4 regions of the Aminivibrio pyruvatiphilus genome follow, and region 1 is predicted to be linked to each of the others. Evidence: riboswitches for the same ligand, from Rfam matches in the RefSeq annotation. Region 1 holds a riboswitch; each other region holds the start of a gene.
What was found. A riboswitch is a leader RNA that binds a small molecule or an ion and turns the genes downstream of it on or off. The one in region 1 is predicted to bind molybdenum cofactor.
Positions count from the first base shown of each region.

Region 2: linked by a shared signal. The riboswitch ahead of C8D99_RS14215 (ABC transporter substrate-binding protein) and the one ahead of C8D99_RS05315 (molybdopterin-dependent aldehyde oxidoreductase) in region 1 are both predicted to bind molybdenum cofactor.
Region 3: linked by a shared signal. The riboswitch ahead of C8D99_RS01950 (aldehyde ferredoxin oxidoreductase family protein) and the one ahead of C8D99_RS05315 (molybdopterin-dependent aldehyde oxidoreductase) in region 1 are both predicted to bind molybdenum cofactor.
Region 4: linked by a shared signal. The riboswitch ahead of C8D99_RS12700 (ABC transporter permease) and the one ahead of C8D99_RS05315 (molybdopterin-dependent aldehyde oxidoreductase) in region 1 are both predicted to bind molybdenum cofactor.

Region 1 covers NZ_SORI01000005.1:45,502-49,667, forward strand. The annotation lists gene C8D99_RS05305 (type II secretion system F family protein) at 1-702, shown strand, start outside; gene gspG (type II secretion system major pseudopilin GspG) at 735-1,166, shown strand; molybdenum cofactor riboswitch at 1,242-1,360, shown strand; gene C8D99_RS05315 (molybdopterin-dependent aldehyde oxidoreductase) at 1,583-4,166, shown strand, end outside.
Region 2 covers NZ_SORI01000032.1:7,854-12,019, reverse strand. The annotation lists gene C8D99_RS14230 (TRAP transporter permease) at 1-215, shown strand, start outside; gene C8D99_RS14225 (flavin reductase family protein) at 301-882, opposite strand; gene C8D99_RS14220 (Hsp20/alpha crystallin family protein) at 1,120-1,605, shown strand; gene C8D99_RS14215 (ABC transporter substrate-binding protein) at 1,661-2,485, opposite strand; molybdenum cofactor riboswitch at 2,586-2,705, opposite strand; gene C8D99_RS14210 (HD domain-containing phosphohydrolase) at 2,743-4,166, opposite strand, start outside.
Region 3 covers NZ_SORI01000002.1:25,317-29,482, forward strand. The annotation lists gene C8D99_RS01940 (response regulator) at 1-1,236, shown strand, start outside; gene C8D99_RS01945 (HesA/MoeB/ThiF family protein) at 1,247-2,074, opposite strand; molybdenum cofactor riboswitch at 2,185-2,295, shown strand; gene C8D99_RS01950 (aldehyde ferredoxin oxidoreductase family protein) at 2,368-4,166, shown strand, end outside.
Region 4 covers NZ_SORI01000021.1:45,100-49,265, forward strand. The annotation lists gene C8D99_RS12685 (methyltransferase family protein) at 1-215, shown strand, start outside; gene C8D99_RS12690 (NAD(P)-dependent malic enzyme) at 265-1,509, opposite strand; gene C8D99_RS12695 (isochorismatase family protein) at 1,558-2,112, opposite strand; molybdenum cofactor riboswitch at 2,202-2,320, shown strand; gene C8D99_RS12700 (ABC transporter permease) at 2,376-3,071, shown strand; gene C8D99_RS12705 (ATP-binding cassette domain-containing protein) at 3,068-3,751, shown strand; gene C8D99_RS12710 (hypothetical protein) at 3,841-4,166, shown strand, end outside.

The DNA.
Region 1 (4,166 bases):
ATGCAGGAGGGGCAGCGGCGGAAGATCCGGTCCGCCCTGACCTATCCCCTGGCCATGACGGTCATCGGCTTCGCCGTGGTCCTCTTTCTGCTCACCTACGTGGTTCCCCGGCTCGCCGACCTCTTTGCCGACATGGGGCAGGCCCTGCCCCTTCCCACGAGAATCCTCCTGGGAACGGCGGCGTTTCTCCGGGAATGGTGGCCGGCGCTGGTCCTTGCCCTGATGGGGTTCTTTTTCCTGGCACGGAAGAGAAAGTGGTCCGTGAGCCTCCCCTTCTTCCGGCGCATCCGGGAAAATATCGCCCTCTCCCTGGTGATGTCCCACCTGAAGACCCTGCTCTCCGCTGGGATCCCCCTGGTGCAGGCCCTCGGAATGGCCTCCTCCATGGACTCCCGGCCGGAGCGGTGGATGGAGGCCGCCCGGCTCGTGAAGGAAGGGTTCCGGTTCGACCGTGCCCTGGAGAGGCTTGGCACCTTTCCCGAGGAGGCGGTCTACATCCTCAGGATCGGCGAGCTGGGAGGAGACCTGCCGGGTGCCATCGGCCAGGTGGCGGAGATGAACTGGGAGGAGGCCCGGGACGGCATGGAAAAGGCGGCCACTCTCGCGGAACCCCTCCTGGTGCTGTTTCTGGGACTGGCAGTGGGCTTCGTGGTCATCGCCGTGCTCCTTCCCATATTTGACCTGTCCAGTCTCGCGGGATGACGGGCGGGCAGAACTGAAACGGAGGTTGTGCAATGAAAGAAAGGCAGCTGAAACGGAAGGGCTTTACGCTGGTGGAAGTGCTCGTGGTGGTGGTCATCCTCGGCCTGCTGGCGGCTCTCGTGGTGCCCAGGGTGGTGGGCAGGGGGGAGGATGCCAAGAGAACCGCGGCGGCGGTGCAGATCCGGGAGATCGAGCAGGCCCTGGAGATGTACCGGCTCGACAGCAGTCTGTACCCCTCCACGGCCCAGGGGCTTGAAGCCCTGGTGACAAAACCCTCCATTCCTCCCGAACCGAGGAAATACAGGGAGGGAGGCTACCTCCGGAAGCTCCCGGCGGATCCCTGGGGAAGCCCCTTCGTCTACCGCCGCCCCGGCGACCACGGCGAATACGACCTGTTCTCCCTCGGTGCCGACGGCGAAGAGGGAGGAGACGGTCCGGGGAAGGATATAACCAACTGGGAGTAGGCTTGCCCGGAAAGAATTCATGGTATAAAATGGCTCAAACTAGTTAGTGTTTTTTTGAAATTTACTTCTGAGAATATCAATCTTTTCCTCCGAGTCGCCTGTCCTAAAGGATCTATCCCACGGGCAGCGACCGTTAGGGTGCATCCGGAAACAGGTGCGCCTCCCCTTTGGCAAGGAGGACGTTTTTCCGCACACGGCGAAGCCGTCCTCATGTCTTGAGGGCGGCTTTTATTTTTTCCATCTGCACGAGGCGAAAGGAGGGGTCGGTTCAGCGGAAACCTGACGGAGAGCCCCGCGCGAAGAGTTTATTGAACAGGAAAGGGGCGGAGGTTCCGGTCCTCATCGCATGGCCGCGCACAGGTCCGGAGCTCTGCCGCCCCGCCCCCTGCCGACGAACGGAAGGAGCTGGGAACAGGATGATTCAGAAAGTCTTTTTTGTCAACGGCGTCGAACGGAACATCATAGTGGAGGACGACAGCACCCTTGCCTCCGTACTCAGGGAACAGCTCGGGCTCACCGGAACCAAGATAGGCTGCGGCCAGGGACATTGCGGCTCCTGCGGCGTGATCATCGACGGCACGTATACCCGTTCCTGCGTGTACAAGATGTCACGGCTTCCTGAAGGAGCCTGCATCACCACCATCGAGGGGATAGGCACTCCCGGGAATCTCCACCCCATCCAGAAGGCATGGATCAGGCACGGGGCCGCCCAGTGCGGTTTCTGCACCCCCGGATTCATCGTCTCCGCAAAAGCCCTTCTCGACACCAACCCCAATCCGACCCGGGAAGAAGTCCGGGACTGGTTCCAGGCCAACAGGAACGCCTGCCGCTGCACCGGGTACAAGCCCATCGTGGACGCCGTCATGGATGCCGCCAAGGTGCTCCGGGGGGAGATGGACGTGAAGGATCTCGATTTCGTCCTTCCTGGTGACGGACGGATCTGGGGCAGCAGGTACCCCCGTCCCACTGCGGTCGGAAAAGTCACCGGAACCCTGGACTACGGCGCCGACCTTATCCTCAAGATGCCGAAGAAAACCCTCCACGCAGCCCTCGTCCAGGCGAAGGTTTCCCACGCCAACATAAAGGGTATCGATACCTCCGAGGCGGAGAAGATGCCCGGAGTCTACAAGATCGTCACCCACAAGGATATCAGGGGGAAAAACAGGATTACCGGACTCATCACCTTCCCCACGAACAAGGGCGACGGGTGGGACCGCCCCATCCTGTGCGACGAGAAGATTTTCCAGTACGGTGACGCAGTGGCCATCGTCTGCGCCGACAGCTACAGGAACGCCGCCGCGGCGGCCGAAAAAGTGAAGCTCGACCTGGAGGTTCTTCCGGCTTACATGAGCGCCCCTGCCGCCATGGCGGAGGATGCCATCGAAATCCATCCAGGCACACCAAACGTGTATTTCACCCAGAAAATCAAGAAAGGGGAGGATACGGCCCCCATCTTCGCCCGTTCCGACGTGGTCACCGCGGAGGACGACTTCTACGTGGGCAGGCAGCCGCACATGCCCATCGAGCCTGACGTGGGATTCGCCTACCTGGACCACGAGGGTCGGCTGGTAATCCACTCCAAGTCCATCGGCGTCCATCTCCACCTGGCCATGATCGCCCCCGGTCTGGGTGTGGAGCCCGAAAAGCTGGTTCTCGTGACGAATCCTTCCGGGGGCACCTTCGGCTACAAGTTCAGCCCCACCATGGAAGCCCTCGTGGGAGCCGCGGCACTGGCCACGGGACACCCCGTGGCGCTGAACTACACCTGGAAGCAGCAGCAGCAGTACACCGGAAAGCGCTCCCCCTTCTTCGTCAACATGAAGTTCGCCGCCGACAGGGAAGGAAAGCTCCTCGCCATGGAAACCGACTATTCCGTGGATCACGGCCCCTATTCCGAGTTCGGCGATCTGCTGACCCTGCGGGGCACCCAGTTCATGGGCGCGGGATACGATATTCCCAACATCAGGGGCGAGGGCCGGACGGTGTGCACCAACCATGCCTGGGGCTCGGCTTTCAGGGCCTACGGTTCCCCCCAGTCCCTCTTCTCCTCCGAGGTCCTTATGGATGAACTGGCGGAGAAGCTCGGCATGGATCCCCTGGAGATCCGCCTGAAGAATGCCTACCGGCCGGGGAGCACTTCTCCCACGGGACAGGCGCCCGAGTCCTATTCCCTTCCGAAGATGCTCGAGGCGCTCCGGCCGAAGTACGAGCTCGCGAAGAAGAGAGCCGCCGAGGGCTCCACTGCCCGCTACAAAAAAGGCGTCGGCCTCTCGGTGGGTGTATACGGCTGCGGGCTCGACGGTCCCGATGGTTCCGAGGCACGGGTCGACATGAACCCCGACGGGACCATCACCATCTGTACGGCCTGGGAGGACCACGGCCAGGGTGCCGATATCGGCGCCATCGGAACGGCCCACGAGGCACTGCGCCCCCTGGGCATCTCCCCCGACAAGCTCCGGTTTACGTGGCCCAATACGGCGAAATGCCCCAATTCAGGGCCTGCGGGCGGCTCCAGGTCCCAGGTCATGACGGGCAACGCCATCCGGGTGGCCTGCGAAACCCTGCTCAAGGAGACCGCGAAGCCAAAAAGCGGCTTCTTTAAGAAGGACGGCGGGTATATGACCTATGACGAACTGGTTGCCGCCGGAAAGCCGACCTCTTTCGCCGGAAAGTGGTCCGCCGTGGAGGGGGCCGCATGCGATGAAAACAGCCAGGGGAAACCCTTCGTGATCTACATGTACGGCGTGTTTATGGCCGAGGTGACCGTGGACACGGAAACGGGCAAGACTGCCGTGGACCGGATGACCCTCATGTGCGACTGCGGGAAGATCAACAACCGCCTCGTGGTGGACGGACAGAACTACGGCGGCATCGCCCAGGGCATCGGCCTCGCCCTCTCCGAGGACTTCGAGGATATCGAGAAGCACTCCACCATGCCCGGGGCAGGGTTCCCCTACATCAAGGACATCCCCGACGACATCGAGGTCATCTACTTCGAGG
Region 2 (4,166 bases), on a different contig from region 1:
CCATCGTCAGCGGCGTCGCCGCCATGGCGGGACTGGGATTCGCCATCACCGGCTTTACAAAGCGGAGGCTGTCCCTGCCTGAGAGGCTTGGCTTTGCGGCATTCGGCCTCCTGGCCCTTCACGGCAGCCTTCCCATCGCCCTCGGGAGCACATCCGCGGTCATCGGACTCTTTCTGCTGCTCCGCCCCAGGGCGGATACCCCAGAAGTACGTTAGGGAAATTTCTCCTGAAGCGGAAAGGAGCCCCGGCTTTTTAAGGCCGGGGCTCCTTTATTTGCAGCGGCAGAATGAAAAGCCCCCTTCAGGACTTATTCGGCAGGAACTTTTTCCCCTCGCCGAAGGCCTTTCCCACAAGATCCCCCAGGCCGAAGTATTTCCCGGTGCGGGGAGCGAAAACCAGGGGGCGCACTTTTTCAGGGTCCGGATAGCCCTTTTCGTCGAGGCACTCTTCCCGTGCCCAGGTCTTGACCACCTTTCCCACGAAGAGGATATGGGATCCGAGATCAAGGAACTGAACGACCTCGCACTCCATGGAAACAGGAAACTCCTCGATGAGGGGAGCGTCCGCGATATCCCCCTTTTTAGGGGTGAGTCCCGCCGCGGAGAACTTGTCTGTATCCCTTCCCGACGCGAGGCCGAAAAAATCAGCTTCCGCGGCCTGGGCCTCCGACGGTATGTTCACCGTAAAGGCCTTCTTCTCCAGTATTCCCTCCAGGGTATGACGGGATTTCGCCACGGCCACCGAAATGCACGGCGGCTCCGAGTTGCAGACTCCCCCCCAGGCGACCATGAGCCCGCCGGGCCGCCCGTCGGTGCCATAGGCCGCCACAACCAGGGCCGGCGCGGGATAGAGAGGGGTGGAGATTCCTATGTCCTTTTTCATTGCACACTCTCCCTTGTCAGATTACTTTTCTTCATTGTACACCTTCAGAGGCATCTTCTTTTCCCCGCAGGAGAAATACAAAGAAAAAAAGAGAAAACGGGAGGCAGTCTCCAAAATGCGGCCATATTTACCTTTATTTCCTGCTCATTTCTCTTTTTCGCCCTTGTCTAACCAATACTGACGTATATAATTATGATCACAAGGTCAATATAGATCAGACTCATGGAGGTGGAGACAATGACACGGAGATTCCTGGCCATACGGCCCAATGACATGGCACAGCCCATCGCACCATTCGCTTCGGTGGACAGGATGATGAGGGACATGCTCCGGGCATTCGGCGAGTTTTCTTCCGATATGGGGTATGCCCAGGAGACGGAAAGGGTTCCTGCGGTTCCCAGGGGGGATTTTTACCGGAAGGACGGAAAAGTTTTCGCCGAGTTCGAGCTTCCCGGCATCGACCCGTCAAAGGTGGAGCTGAATGTTTTCGAGGACCGGCTGACTCTCCAGGCGGAGAAATCCGACGAGAAAACGGTGGAAGAGAACGACCTTTTCCGGTCGGAGCGCTATTTCGGAAAGGTCTCCCGGTCCATCCAGTTTCCCCTGGAGGTTGACCCGGACACAGCGAAGGCGACGTTCAAAAACGGCGTGCTCACCGTGGAAGTCTCGGAAAAGATCCAGGCCGAGAAGATGAAGAAAGTGGCCATCGAGGAAAAGGCATAGGAAACGGGAACACATCAGGAAAGGAGCGCCGGAGTTTCCGGCGCTCCTTTGTTGTTTATCTTTCGGCGTTGGGGAAAAAGAGCTGCTTTCCGAGAAGCTGGAAGTCCGCAATGGCTTTCTGGGTCGACGGGGACACCATCCAGTCGATGAGGGCCACGGCGAGGTCATACCGGAGGTTCTCCCATTTTGCCGGGTTGACGGCGATTACGCTGTACTGGTTTTTCAGGGAGTCGTCACCCTCGACGATGATCACCAGCCCCCCCTGCTCCTTCCGGGAATCCTCGTACTTGATGAAGGTTCCCCTGTCGGTGAGGCAGTAGCCCTTCCGCTCATCGGCGATCATGAGGGTTTCAAGCATTCCCTGGCCGGTCTGGATGTACCACTTCTCCTTGTCGGGTTCGGGAATGCCGGCGTTTTTCCAGAGGACAAGCTCCGCCACGTGGGTCCCGGATTTGTCGGCCCGGCTGGCGAAGGGAGCCGCGACGGCGGCGATTTTCTTCAGGGCATCGGCGGCGGCCATCCCCTTGATCCCCGCAGGATCGGAAACGGGGCCCACCACGATGAAGTCGTTGTACATCACCTGGCGGCGGTTGACACCCCATCCGTCGGCGACGAACTTCTTCTCCACCTCGGGAGCATGGACCAGGAGAACGTCCACGTCACCGTTCCGGCCGTACTCAAGAGCCTTGCCCGTACCTACGGAAACCCACTGGAGTTCGATGTTCTTCTCCTGAAGGAGCAGAGGGGCCAGGTAATCAAGAAGCCCCGTGTTGTCCGTGCTGGTGGTGGTGGCCATCCGGAGAACCTCCGCGCCGGAAGCGGCCCCCGCAAGGACAAAGACGAACAGACAGACGAACAGAAACGACCGCATTTTTCTCATTTTCACTGTAATTTCCTCCTTTATGTTGTAGTGTGCCTGATCGCGAAACACAAAAACACAAAAAAACCGTTCCCCTACGACAAACGGCAGGGAACGGCTCCAGTGAAGTCCGCTATCTCCTTGCCGAACACGGGAGGCCCGCCTGTTTCCGGACGGACCCTGACGGCCCGCCGCCGTGGGAAAATCCTGTAGGCGAACGGGCTCGGAGATAAGCATATTCTTTTGTGTTTATGATACCACGGGAGCGCCGGTTTTTGTTACCTCACCCGGCGGCTTTCGAAAATCCTGTCCATCTCCCCGTGGAATTTCCTGAAAAATTCGATGATCTCGGGGCCGAAATGGCCGGGCTCCGTCCTGCCGTCGCCGGACAGGATGATGCGGACCGCCTCCTCGTGGGACATCGAGTCCTTGTAGACCCTGCGGGACCGCAGGGCATCGTAGACGTCAGCCAGGGCCACTACCTGCCCTTCCCAGGGAATTTCCTCCCCCGAAAGGCCCAGGGGGTAACCGCTGCCGTCCCATTTTTCATGGTGGGTCATACAGATCCGCCTCGCCGCGGCAAGCCATTCCGCGCCCCCGATGAGCTCCGCACCCCACCGGGGATGGTTTCGGACGAGGGCCATCTCCTCTCCGGTAAGCGGGCCGGCCTTCCCGAGGATGGACATGGGGACCCTGAGCTTCCCGATATCATGCAGGCGTGAGAAGATCTCGATGTCGTCCTGCTCTTCCCTGGATTTTCCCAGGGCTTCCGCGGCGAGGCGTGAGTAGGCGCCGATCCTGTCCATGTGGTCCGCCGTCTCGAGATGGTGAATCTCCGTGACAGACTGCAGTTTTTCAGCCAGGTACCTGTAGGATTCCTTGATTTCCCTGCGGGCGTCTTCCACGTCAAAGAGGCCGGCCAGGGCGGACGCAACGGGCATCAGGGTTTCCATGAGTTCGTCGTCCCTGGGCCTGCCTTCGCCCGCAAAAGCCACCTCGAGAACCCCCACGCTTCTGCCGCGGTGCACAAGGGGAATCTCCACTTCCGTCGCCACCTCGGGGTGAACCATGCCGTACTCCGGTTCGAGAGACACATTTTCAACCCATACCGGCCGTTTCTCCCTGAAGGCCCGTCCGGCCACGCTTCCCTCCAGGGGAATAGCGAAATCCAGAAGCGCTGCGGACCGGTAACCGCTGATGGCCAGGTTTCTCAGGGCTCCGTCCCTGTGGTGTGCCAGGAGTACACCGAAGGCACCGGTGCTCTCCCGAATGCTTTCGGCGATCCTCTGAAGCTTCCCGCCGCTTTCGCCCGTGCCCGAAACGGTCTCCATGACGTTCAGCGTATTTCTCCAGATTTTCTGCCTCTCCGTGAGCTCACGGTTCACATCGGTGAGATTGTCCTGTATGGCCAGGGCTTCTTCCGTGAGGGCGGCTATTTCCTCTCCCTGCCTCCCGATGATCTTCAGGGCATTTTCCAGGCTTCTGAGAAAGCGCCTGAACTCCGTCACCCGGGAATCCTCCACGGCCTCGCCGATTTCGGCCCCCAGAACCTGCACGTTGAAAGCCGTTTCCGTAATGTCCCTGTTCCCGGAAAGGCGCTCCGCTATTCCGTCCGCCACGGCTGAAAGGGAAGCGAAAGAGAGCCTCAGGCCCAGGACCGTGGGGAAAAGCAGAACGGAGGCGAGGAGAAGAATGACGAATC
Region 3 (4,166 bases), on a different contig from region 1:
CGCCGCGAAATCCGACGGTGCCTGGAGGAAATTCTTCTTCTCACCGGAGATGCAGAAACAAAAACCATGCCGCCCCACAGCGCCGCCGATCGCTCCGCTTCAATCAGGCGCCTGGCTGAAGAGGCCCTTTCCCTTCTCGGCGGTCCTTCCTTCCTTCCGGACGAGAAAAAAGCACCGGAGAAAGCGGCACTCTTCTCCATAACCTCGGTCTGCTTCGCAGCTGCAGGATCGGCTGCAGCGAAAGGAGCGCCTTCTGCCGCCAGGGTGGAAATCGACCCGTCGGTTCCCTCCCTCGTGGAAGGAGACCCGCTCATGCTGGAGCACATGCTGGATGAAATCATCGGGAAAGCAGCCGGGGCAGGAAACGGGAAGATCATACTTTCCGCCGTCGCCAGGCGAAACCTTCCGGAAGGTATTGAAATACTCTTCTCCGCGGGAGAGGCAAAAAACAGCCCGTCCTTTGCCATGACCTTCATCGACTCCTCTCCGGAAGAGGACGGAGGAACACCGTCCCTCGCCCTTCTGGCCGAGGACAACCCCCTGAGCGCCAGGATCATGGAATCAAACCTGGAAGCCCTGGATTTCAGGGTCATGACGGCCTCCAACGGGAAAGAGGCCCTTGCCCTCGCTGAAGAGCACAGGTTCGACATCATTCTCATGGACATCCAGATGCCCGAAATGGACGGAATGGAGGCAACCCGGGCACTTCGGCGGATGGAAAGGAAAAAGGGCCGGAGGGTTCCCGTTCTGGCCGTTTCCGCCTCCCTGGAAGAAGAGGACAGGAAGAGATGCCTCGAAGCAGGCATGGACGGTTTTTTGCCAAAATCCTCCTCACCTGAGGCCATGGCGCGGACCATCTCATCCCTTCTGCCCGGAAGAGAATTCCTGACGGCCCGGGAAAGAGAGGAAGAATCCCCGCTGCTCTCCGCAACCGGAGGAAACCGGGAAGCGGCGGCGGAAGCCGCTGCAATTTTCCTGAAGACGACCCCCCCGCTCATGGCGGAAATGAAGCGGGCGGTCGCTCATGGCGACCGCCTTCTGCTGGTATCCCATGCCCACAGGTTAAAGGGCAACCTCGCATTTTTCGGGGCGGAAAAGGCAGCCGGACTTGCGAAAGCCATGGAGGACACGGCAAAAAGCAGGGCTCTTGAAGGACTCCCTTCCCTGCTCTACTCCCTCATATCGGAGGTCAACCGCCTGCTGGCCGAATTACGAAAGGAATGGGGCCCCCGCTGAGTTTCCTCCCCTAGCGGAGCCTCAGGCGGGTGAACTCGTCATCGGCGAGGTCGATCCACAGGAGCTGTTCCGCGAGAACCGTTCCCTTCCCCGTAAGAAGCTTCACTGCCTGGGCACATTCCAGGGCTGCCACAAGGGCGGGGGTGAAGGGCGGATTGCCTGTTTCCGTCTCGACTCCCGTATCCGACTCGCCGGCGAGGTACCCTGTAAGCGTCTCGTCTCCCGGAAGTACGACACCCACCTGCCCCCAGAACCCGGCGATGGCTCCCGAAACGAGAGGAATCCCCCTGGAAGCGCACTCCGCAAACAGTACTCTCCGGGATGTGAGGCTGTCGAGACAGTCCACCGCCAGATCCACGCCCTCGAGAATTCCCTCCGCCGTGAAGGAGTCGAATCGGCACTGCCTTCCCTCGGCCTCCACGGCACCGTTGATCTCCATGGCCCTTGCTGCCGCCGTCCTTGCCTTTGATTTACCGAGCAGCTCCTCCGTTGCAAGGAGCTGCCGGTTCAGGTTCGTTTCGTCGAAAACATCACCGTCAACAAATACGAGGCGCCCCACCCCCGCCCGGGCCAGCAGGTCTCCCACGAGCCCCCCCAGGCCGCCGCAGCCTATAACGGCCGCGCAGGACGAGAGCAGGCGAAGCTGACCGTCGGGTCCGAGAGTCCCCATGCTCCGGATATATCTCGACGGAACGTAGCCGTTTTCGAGACAATAAATCTCCGCTTCGGCGGGAGAAAGTCCCTCCATGGCAGCAGCCTTCCTGAGTTCCAGAAAGGATACCATTTTCCAGGGGCCCACCGCCTCAGCGGAATACACCACAGTATCAAACCAGCTCACCGACACTCACCTCCGTTTCCGGAATTATACAGGAAAGATTACCCCAAAGAATTGACAGACTTCACAAATTGGTATAAAAAGTAACAGGGGTGAGCAGAATCATTCCCCGAAAATGAATATGCCTTCGACCTGCAAAATCTCCAGAAGATTCTGCAGGCACTGGGTCTGGAAAGCGATTTCCATTCCTGCCGCATTTGCAAAGGAGGATCAGCCGGCTTCAGCCGGTGGTCCTCCTTTTTTCATTTCACCCCTTTCAAAATACAGGATGCACAAAATCAAGGAGGCGAAGAGATATGGACAAGTTCGGCAAAGTACTGCGCGTCAATCTCTCCAACGGAACCGTCGCAAGCGAGAGTCTCTGTGAAAAAACCCTGAAGGACTACATAGGCGGCCGCGGATATGCCACGAAGGTGCTTTACGACGAGGTACCCAAAGGCACCGATCCCCTCTCCCCCGAGAACAAGCTCATTTTCGCCAACGGCCCCCTCACCGGCAAGGGAGCTCCCTCCGCCGGACGGTACATGGTCATCACCAAGAGTCCCCTCACTGGATGCATCGCCAGCAGCAACTCGGGCGGATTCTGGGGAGCCGAGCTCGCCAGGGCGGGCTGGTTCATGATCATTCTCGAGGGCAAGGCGGCTAAACCCGTCTATCTCTGGATCAACGACGACAAGGTGGAGATCCGCGACGCCGCCGCCGTCTGGGGCAAGGACAGCCATGCGGCCACCGACGCCCTTCTCGAAGCCGTGGGCGATTCCAAGGCGAAGGTCACCTGCATCGGCCCCGCCGGTGAAAGGCTTTCGAAGATCGCGGCGATAATGAACGACAAGAACCGGGCTGCAGGACGGAGCGGTGTCGGCGCCGTCATGGGCTCCAAAAACCTCAAGGCGGTCGTGGTCAAGGGCAGCGCCCGCCCGTACGTGGAAAACCAGGATGAGATGAAGGCCGTCCTCGCCGGGGCCATGGAAAAACTGAAGACCAACCCCGTCACCAGCCAGGGCCTCCCCACCTACGGAACCGCGGTCCTCGTGAACATCATCAACCAGCTCGGCGGCTACCCCAAGAACAACTGGCAGGGAGCCTACTTCCCCGAGGCTGACACCCAGTCCGGCGAAACCCTCGCCAAGGACTTCCTCACCAAGAGATACTCCTGCTTCGGCTGCCCCATCGGCTGCGGCCGGGTCACGAAGGTCGGCGACCGCGAGGGCGAAGGCCCTGAATACGAGACCATCTTCGCCTTCGGCGTCTGCTGCGGTGTCGAACGTCTCGAGCCCATCATCGAGGCCAACTATCTCTGCAACGAATACGGCCTCGACACCATAAGCGCCGGTGTCACCATCGCGGCGGCCATGGAGCTCTACGAAAAGGGACTGATCAAAAAGGAAGAACTGGAAGGCGGCCCCGAGCTCCGCTTCGGCAGCGATGACGCCGTCACCTACTGGACGAAAAAGATGGGGCTCGTGGAAGGCCTCGGCAAGAAGCTCGCAGAGGGCTCCTACAGGCTGTGCGAAATGTACGGCCACCCCGAGTTCTCCATGACCGTCAAGAAGCAGGAGATGCCCGCCTATGACGGACGGGCCATCCAGGGAATCGGCCTGAACTACGCCACGTCGAACCGGGGAGGATGCCACGTGAGAGGCTACACCATCTCCCCCGAAGTCCTCGGACTTCCCGAGAAGCTCGACCCCGTGGATATCAGCACAAAGCCCACATGGGTCATGATTTTCCAGAATCTCACCGCGGCCATCGACGCCTCCGGCATGTGCCTCTTCACCTCCTTCGCCCTCGGAGCCGACGACTATGCAGCGTTCCTCAAGGCAGCCACGGGCTTCGACTATGACGGCGCCGCAGCCCTGCAGGCGGGAGACCGCATCTGGAACATCGAGCGTATGTTCAACCTCCGCGAAGGCCTCGATCCTGCGAAGGAAGACACCCTTCCCGACAGGCTGCTCAAGGAGCCCATTCCCGACGGTCCTTCCAAGGGAATGCTCAGCCGCCTTCCCGAAATGCTGCCCGAGTACTATAAAGCCCGCGGATGGGATGAAAAGGGCGTTCCCACCGATGCGAAACTCCAGGAACTGGGACTGAAGTA
Region 4 (4,166 bases), on a different contig from region 1:
TGCTCATCATTCCCTGGGAAGAAGCTTTCCTGCGGCAGAAATTCGGCCGGGAGTACGAACGGTACATGGAGCGGACCGGGCGCCTCTTCCCAAGGCGGTGGAACGGGGAAGACCTGGACGGTCCCTTCGACCTGTCCATTCTCTGGAAGAGCGAGCGCCACTCGGTCTTCGTCACATTGGCCGGAACGGTGCTCCTGCTCTTCCGGGCGCTGTAGCCTCCCGAAAAAACATTAGGGGCTCCCTGAAGGGAGCCCCGATTTTTTTCTACACTCTTTCCATTATGCCGCCGAAGAGCCTCTGCCACGTTTCTTCGTACACCTGCTTCGGCGGAACATTCAGGGAGGCGAGCCCCTCGGCGATGGCCGTCTGGGCAACGGCCTCGGCCACCCGTGGCGTCACTTCGTCGGAGAACAGGTCCGGGATGATGCACCGCCGGGAAAGGCGCCTCCGGTCAACCGCCCCCGCAATGGCCCGGGAGGCCGCCATGAGGATGTTTTCGTTCAGCCCCTTCGCCCGGACATCCAGCAGCCCCCTGGCGATTCCGGGGTAGGCATGGAGGTTCGGCATGGCATTGGACGTTCCCGTCAAACCTTCGGCGAAGACGGCGGCTCCGGCCTCCGAGGCCTCCTCCCAGGAGATCTCGGGCTCGGGCATGGAGAGGGCGAGGACGATGCTTCCCGGTTTCATGGAGCGCACGTGAGCGGCGCTGATTTTCCCCCTCGACGAGAGGCCGATGAAGATGTCCGCTCCCTTTACGGCCTCGTCCAGGGAGGCTCCTCCCCGGGTTTCGCCGAGCCGTTTCGCCAGCTCTTCCTGGACGAAATTCATGCATCCGTTGCCGGGCCCGATGATGCCGCACTTGTTCAGCACCGTGACCCGCCCCGCGCCTGCGTTGAGCAGCAGCCGGGCCACGGAGATTCCCGCCGCCCCCGCACCCATGATTACGGTGGAAGTGTCCGGCAGCTCCTTGTCCACCAGCTTCAGGGCGTTCATCAGTGCGGCCAGCACAACCACCGCCGAGCCGTGCTGGTCGTCGCAGAAGACGGGTATGTCCAGCTCTGTCTGGAGGCGCTCCACCACGGTAAAGGAATTGGGGCTCGACACGTCCTCGATGTTGATCGCCCCGAAGGTGGGGGCAACCATTTTAGCCATGGCGACGATGTCATCGGCATTCCGGGCGTCGATGCAGAGGGGGATGGCGTTCACGTCGCCGAAGTTCTTGAAGAGCAGGCACTTGCCCTCCATCACCGGCAGAGCCGCCCTGGGGCCGATGTTGCCCATGCCCAGGACAGCCGAGCCGTCGCTGATGAGGGCGAGCCGGTTGCCCTTGCCCGAATATTCAAAAATGACATCCGGATCCTCCATGATTCCGGCGGCGGCGTAAGCGCCCCCCTGCACGTAGGCCATGCCGAGATCTTCCTCGTTCCGTATGTTCACCGTGGGGTAGATCCGGATCTTCCCCCGGGCCTTCCGGTGCAGCTGGAGGGCCTTTTCCCTGTCGATGTTCACTGTGTCGCGCTGCCTCCTTCCCGAATATCCGCCCCTGTCAGGATGTCCTTACTTGAAGAGGGGGAGAAGCTCCTTGAACTCAGGCGTTCCCGACCTGCCCATAAGGTGGTAGATCACCGACTCCACGGGCACCACCAGCGCACCGGCCGCCGCCATCGCCGAAAGGGCCCGCTCGGCCTTCAGGGGGTCCCTGCTCCCGCAGGCATCCGAAGCGAGCACCACCTTCCGGCCCTTCTCAAGCAGGTCGAGCACGGTGGCCAGGATGCAGATATGGGTCTCGATGCCGAAGATCACCGTCACGGAACGGCCCGTTCCCTGCAGGAGCTCTTCAAAAGCGGCTTCGTCGCAGCAGGAAAACGTGTTCTTTTCCATGCGGGGAGCACCCTCCGGCAGTGCCGCCAGAATTTCCCCGTCGGTGGGGCCAAGCCCCCTGGGGTACTGTTCCGTGTACACAAAGGGAACGGAGAGCACTCTCGCCGCCGTTGCCAGCTTCACCGTATTCCGGCGGATTTCCTCCGCTCCGGAAATGGCCGGCAGAAGCCGGTCCTGGACGTCCACCATCACCATGCAGGCAGTTTCCCGCCTCAGTCTGAAAGGAATCATGTATCCACCTCCGCACATATTCTCCGGTTATTGTACCCCATGACCGCTCCTTCCGGTTGCCTTCGGGAAAGGGGCAGGGTACAATACCCTGCGGACAGTCCCTCCGAGCCATGAAACCTACAGGCGGCAGCCCATGGATTCATGGCCGACAGGGTGCTCCCGGAAACGGAAGCGCCTCCCGCACGGCAAGGAGGGAAGGACGCTCGGCGTGCCTTTCCTGCGGTTTGGGGAGAGGCATTTTTTTATGGAAAGGGAGGATTTTCGTGAACTACCTCTCGGAAGGTTTCATTCAAGGACTCGGCCTCATCTTTACCATGGACGAGGAAGTATGGACGGCAGTGATCACCACCCTCAAGCTTTCGTTCCTTTCCATGGCCGTTACCCTCACCATCGGCGTTCCCCTGGGTTTCATCATCGGCTACTTCTCCTTCCCGGGGCGCAGGATCCTCCGGATCACCGTGGACACGCTGCTCTCCATCCCTACGGTAGTGGTGGGACTCTTCGTCTATGCCTTCATTTCCAACAGGGGGCCCCTCGGCGGATACGGACTTCTCTTCAGCATTCCCGGCATGGCCATAGGCCAGACCATCCTGGCCCTCCCCATCGTGGTCGCCCTCACGGCGTCCGCCGTGGAAAGCGTCGACGGACGGCTTCGCCTCACCCTCCTCACCCTGGGCGCCCGGGGAAAACGCCTCGCCCTTTCCACTCTCTGGGAGAGCAGGCACCAGATCCTCCTCGCCGCCGTCACCGCCTACGGAAGGGTCACCGCCGAAGTGGGCGTCTCCATGATGATCGGCGGCAACATCAAGTGGCACACCCGCACCATCACCACCGCCATCACCCTGGAAACGGGCAAGGGAGAATTCTCCACCGGTATCGCCCTCGGAGTCCTGCTCCTCGCCCTCTCCTTCGTTCTCAACTGGTCCCTTTCGGCTCTCCGAAGGAGGACGGCAGCATGAACAGGCAGACCGGACGTCCGGGATCAGCTCCGCTTTACGAGATCGAAGCGCTCGTCTGCGCCTACGAGGATGACCCCGTGCTCCACATCGACAGGCTGGACATTCCGCCTGACGGCCCCACCGCCTTTGTCGGCCACAACGGCAGCGGCAAGAGCACTCTTCTAAAGGCCCTCGCTTTCCTCCTGAAGCCGGCGGCAGGTACCATCCGCTTCCTGGGGGAACCCACGGAAGAACGGGAGAGTGAACTCCGCAGGGAAGTGACCTTCCTCCTCCAGGAGCCCTATCTTCTCCGGCGCTCCGTCTTCGAGAACGTGGCCTACGGCCTCAGGGTCCGGGGAGACACGAACCGCCTCGCCGACCGGGTCGCCGAAGCCCTCGAGATGGTAGGCCTTTCTCCGGACTTCGGCGCACGGGAATGGTACATGCTCTCGGGAGGCGAATCCCGGCGGGTGGCCCTGGCCTCCCGCCTCGTCCTCCGGACGAAGGTCCTCCTCCTCGACGAACCCACCGCCAACGTGGACGAAGAAAACGCCCTTCTGATGGCCCGGGTGATCAGGGAAGCCTGGGAAAAATGGGGCACCGTCTCCCTCATCGCCTCCCACGACATCCAGTGGCTCGACGGCGTCTGCGGAAGGCGCGTCTCCATGAGGCGGGGAAAAATCGAGGGCGTTTCCGCCTGAAAACCGCCCATTTTCTCTCCCCGCTTTTTGTTGTGGCGGGAATGGGTATATGGTATGCTTCCCCCATAATAGAAGTTCCGGAGGATCCTATGACATTCGAACGCGGAAATGAAGAAAAATGGACGGTAGGGGAGATTCTTTCAGCCATGGCGGGAACGGAACACCCACGGTACATCCAGAAAATAGTGACCCAGCTGCAGCAGTGGATGGAGGAATCGCTCACCTCCGAGGCCGCCGAACACGACGGCGATCCACTCTCCGCGCTCTTTGACAGCGTGCTCGAGGCCGACGGGGAGAAGCTCTTTACCCAGCTCGAGTGGGTGGACGACTACGCCGATCTCCTTCCCAACCTCAAGAAACCCTCAGGCCACGAAGATGCCGTCGTGCTCAACGTGGGCCCCACCGATTTCGAGGA